Regions from separate parts of the Halomonas sp. 18071143 genome, predicted to be linked through region 1. Evidence: predicted binding sites of a transcription regulator. Region 1 holds the regulator's gene; the other holds the start of a gene.

Region 1 (2,403 bases):
TCGCCTCAGCCTGGGCGTCCAGGACCTGAACCCTAGGGTACAGGCGGCCATCAACCGCGTGCAGCCCAAGGTCATGACCGAAACCCTGATGGACGAAGCACATCGGCTGGGCTTTCGCTCCCTCAATCTGGATCTGATTTACGGGCTACCGTTTCAGACCGAGCAGAGCTTTGCCGACACGCTTGGCCAGGTCATCGACCTCAACCCGGCCCGCTTGTCGGTGTTCAATTACGCCCACATGCCCAGCCGCTTTGCCCCCCAGCGGCGCATCAGCGAGACAGACCTGCCCAGCGCCGACGAGAAGCTGGCGATCCTGCGCACCACCATCGAGATGCTCACTCAGGCAGGCTATGTGCATATCGGCATGGACCACTTTGCCCGCCCGGACGACAGCCTCGCCCAGGCCCAGCGCCAAGGCACTCTGCAGCGTAACTTCCAGGGCTACTCCAGCCACGCCCAGTGCGACCTGATTGGCTTGGGCGTTTCGGCCATTTCCCGTATCGATGATCTGTATGCCCAGAACCCCACCCAGCTGGCCGCGTATGAAGCGGCATTGGATGAAGGTCGGCTGGCAACCGTCAAAGGAGTACGTTTAAATAAGGACGACCTAATGCGGAGAGACGTCATCGAGCGCCTGATGTGCGATATGGAAATTGACCTGGCCAGCGTTGGCCAACGTTGGCACATCGACGCGCCTGCCTACTTCGCCAGCACGCTGGAGCGCCTGCAGCCCGCCGAGCGGGATGGCCTGCTGCAGCGCGAAGGGAACCGCCTGCGGGCGACGCCGACCGGGCGGCTGCTGATTCGCCACTTGGCCATGGCGTTCGATGCGCGCCTGCCGGGGCAACCCTCCCAGCGTTACTCGAAGATCGTATAAACGGCACCTTGAGACATCCACCCCCTGACCCTATGATGGCTAATGAAAAGGGAGAACAACATGCCATATCCTGCCAGCCAACGACGTTCACTGCTGCAAGAGGCGCGCTGCCAGACCTGCAGCCTCAGCTCGCTGTGCCTACCGCTCGCCCTGGAGCTGGAGGATATGAGCCAGTTCGACGCCATCATCCGCCGCCGCGCACCGCTCAAGAAGGGCGAACCGCTGTTTCGCCAGGGCGATGCGTTCACCAGCGTCTATGCGGTACGTTCCGGCAGCCTGAAACAGGTGACCAGCGAAGGCAACGGCAACGATCAGTTGACCAACTTCTATCTGCCCAGCGAGCTGGTGGGGTTGGATGGTATCGATGAAGAGCAGTATCCCGGCAGCGTGATCGCCCTGGAAACCACCACGGTGTGCGAGATTCCTTTCGACCGCCTGGACACACTATCGGAAGAGCTCCCGGAGCTGCGCGGCCAGCTTTACCGCAGCATGAGCAAAGAGCTGCGTGATGATCGGCGCATGATGCGCCTGCTATCGCGCAAGACCGCCGACCAGCGGCTGGCCAGCTTCCTGATTACCCTCTCTGATCGCTTCCGGCGACGCGGCTACTCGCCCTACAGCTTCCGGCTCTCCATGTCTCGCGCCGACATGGGGAACTACCTGGGGCTGGCCGTCGAAACCGTCAGCCGTATCCTGAGCCGCTTTCAGCAACAGAACGTGGTGGCCGTCTCGGGCCGAGAGGTCAATATTCTCGACCTGCAGCGGCTCATCACCCTGGCCGAAGAAGAGGAGCAGGCGATCAGCTCACGTTGAACGCCTGAATGCGCCCTTCCATCAGCGCCGCCTGTTTGGCTTCCAGCCCGACGAAGTCGAACAGCGCCCGGTCGGCCAACTGGGAAGGCGCTACATTGGTGACGGCCTTGAACATGCTCTCCAGCCGCCCCGGGTGCTTCTTGTCCCATTCGGCCAGCATGTCCTTGACGATCTGACGCTGCATATTGGGCTGCGACCCGCACAGGTTGCAGGGAATGATCGGAAACTCCATCAGCCGTGAGAATTCGGCAATGTCCGCCTCCTTGCAGTAGGCCAAGGGGCGGATCACGATGTTCTTGCCGTCGTCGGACAGCAGCTTGGGCGGCATGGCCTTCAGGGTTCCGCCAAAGAACATGTTGAGAAACAGCGTCTCGAGGATATCTTCCCGGTGGTGGCCCAGGGCAATCTTGTTGGCGCCGATCTCCTCGGCAAACCCGTAGAGCGACCCGCGACGCAGTCGCGAGCAGAGCGCGCAGGTGGTCTTGCCTTCCGGGGTTTTCTCCTTCACCACCGAATAGGTATCCCGCTCCAGAATGTGGTACTCCACACCCAGCTGATCCAGGTAACGGGGCAGCACGTGCTCGGGAAAGCCCGGCTGTTTCTGGTCGAGGTTGACCGCCACCAGGGAAAAGTTGACCGGCGCATTGCGCTGCAGATTGCGCAGGATTTCCAGCATGGTGTAGCTGTCCTTGCCACCCGACAGGCATACCATG
Region 2 (2,403 bases), 1.6 Mb from region 1:
ATAATCACGCCGACCATTCCTTATGAGTAGACTGTTTATGAGCGTCCATCAACAGCTTCAAACCGCGCTTCTCGAGCTTGAAGCCGCGATGAAAGCCGCCAACCTATGGCGCACCCCCCTTCCAGAGGCGAGCGCGTTTGCCAGTCAGGAGCCCTTTTGTGTGGATACCATGTCGCTGCCCCAGTGGGTGCGCTATGTGTTCGTGGCCCGATTGACCGCGCTGGTCGAGGCCCAGGCGACCATGCCCGCCAAGTGTGAGGTAGCGCCCGCCATGGCCGCTTATCTGATGCAGGAGAAAGTGCGCGCCAGCGACCAGGTGCTGGTCATTCGCGCCATGGAAAGAGTCGACCAGCTGGTGACGGACAACTGAACAGGTAGCCGCCAGCGCGGCGCTGCCGTGCTTCTCAATCGAACAGGCCCGGAGCAAATGCCCCGGGCCTGTTTGGTTGGATGGGTAGCCCCGCATCTTTTAGAAGCGGTAGCTGAGACCCGCCATGACCACAATGGGGTCGATTTCGACGGTGCCCGCTGCGGCGCCATTCACCGTGGCGTCCGTATCGATGTCCAGATACCAAGCGGCGGCATTGAGCGCCCAGTTACCGTCGATCAGCAGGTCGATCCCCAGTTGGCCTGCCAGTCCCCAGGAGTCGTCCAGGTCCAACTCACCAATCGCCAGCTGTTCGTCCGAGAAGCGCGTGTAGTTGATACCGGCGCCAATGTAGGGCTGAACCCGTGCCTGGGTGCCGCCCAGCGGGTAATACTGCAGCGTCAGGGTGGGCGGCAGGTGCTTGGTCGAGGCAAGGTTCTCGCCGTTCAGAGCAATGTCGTGCTTGAAGGGCAGTGCGGCCAGCAGTTCGATCCCCACCTTGTCATGAAAGCGATAGCCCAGCGTAAAGGCGAAGTCGGTCTTGTCCTGAACGTCCACCGCCAGGGCGCCATCGGCCAGAGCGCCGTTGTCGCTTTTGGGTGACACTTGTGCCACGCCCACGCGAGTAAAGAAATCACCTGCGCCGTAGGCAAAGGCCTGGCTGCTGGCGGCCAGCGTTACAACGGCCATGCTGGCAGCGATGAGAGTAGAGGGTTTGAACGGGCGCATAATTTTGCTCCTGACCATGATGAGGGTGAGTGGTTCGTGATCCATGGCGCCACTATAACCAGCCAGAAGCGGTGGGTTATTGACCTGAGGCAAAGAGCGGTGCGCAAGCGGCCAACAATGCAAGAGACCTCCTGCAAGGCGGGGCCTTGACGAGGAGGTCTCGGATGCGTGCTTGCCAGTGCTCACCGCCTGCCGAAGCAGGTGGTGAGGTTGGCAAAAGGGTCAAGAGTAGTGGGTAAGCGTCATCGCCAAAATCAGCGCTCGATGTGCTGGTATTCACCGGCATCGGCGGTCATGTTGCTGACGACCAGGATGGCGATGAAGGAAGCGATGAAGCCGGGGATGATTTCGTAGACGCCCGGGCCACCCAGGAAGGAGCCGCTCCAGCCCAACGAAATCCAGATCATCACGGTGGCGGCACCGACGATCATGCCCGCCAGCGCGCCGGCACCGTTGGTGCGCGGCCACATCAGCGCGAGGATGATCAGCGGACCAAAGGCGGCGCCAAAGCCTGCCCAGGCGTTGCTGACCAGCCCCAGCACCTGCGAGTCTTCATTGGAAGCAATGATGGCGGCCACGATACCCACCAGTACGACGCACACACGGCCCACCGCGACGCACTGCTGCTCGGTGGCATTCTTGTGTAGGAACAGGCGGTAGAAGTCTTCCGTCAGCGAAGAGGAGGACACCAGAAGCTGGCTTGAGATGGTGCTCATGATCGCTGCCAGCAGCGCCGCGTACAGGAAGCCGGTGATCAACGGGTGGAAGAGCAGGTTGGCCAGCACGATGAAGATGGTTTCAGGATCCTGGATGTCCAGGCCGTTACGTACCGCAAAGGCGCGGCCCGCCAGGCCCAGCGACACGGCACCGATCAGCGAGACCAGCATCCAGCCCATGCCGATGTTACGCGCTACAGGCACGTCTTCTTGTGAGCGAATGGCCATGAAGCGAACGATGATATGCGGCTGACCAAAATAGCCCAGGCCCCAGGTCACCGCCGACAGCCAGCCCACGAACGTCAGCCCCGTGGTCCAGGAGAGCAGCGTGGGATCGACGCTATTGAGTGTCTCCGACGCCTGTGAGAAACCACCGCCGCCGTCACCGAACAGCACCACCGCAGGCATGATGATCAAGGCCAACATCATGATGCAGCCCTGCACGAAGTCGGTCATGCTCACGGCCAGGAAGCCACCTACCACGGTATAGATCAGCACCACGCCGAGGGTAATGATGACGCCCATGGCGTAGTTGCTCATGTCGCCAAAGTTGTAGACTCCGGTGAAGGCCGTTTCGAACAGCTTGCCACC

The links. Region 1 encodes FNR, which switches genes on or off when oxygen is low (the NO sensors DNR and NnrR bind a similar motif). Its sites were predicted from a motif close to TTGATNTANATCAA; they were not measured.
Region 2: the regulator FNR is predicted to act here: its motif matches at 1,176-1,189, upstream of KVY02_RS10775 (OmpW/AlkL family protein).

The regions. Positions count from the first base shown of each region.
Region 1 covers NZ_CP078120.1:682,653-685,055, reverse strand. Annotated here, with positions in the region: gene hemN (oxygen-independent coproporphyrinogen III oxidase) at 1-877, shown strand, start outside; gene fnr (fumarate/nitrate reduction transcriptional regulator Fnr) at 938-1,690, shown strand; gene ttcA (tRNA 2-thiocytidine(32) synthetase TtcA) at 1,677-2,403, opposite strand, start outside.
Region 2 covers NZ_CP078120.1:2,307,310-2,309,712, reverse strand. Annotated here, with positions in the region: gene KVY02_RS10780 (YqcC family protein) at 38-370, shown strand; gene KVY02_RS10775 (OmpW/AlkL family protein) at 470-1,096, opposite strand; gene putP (sodium/proline symporter PutP) at 1,351-2,403, opposite strand, start outside.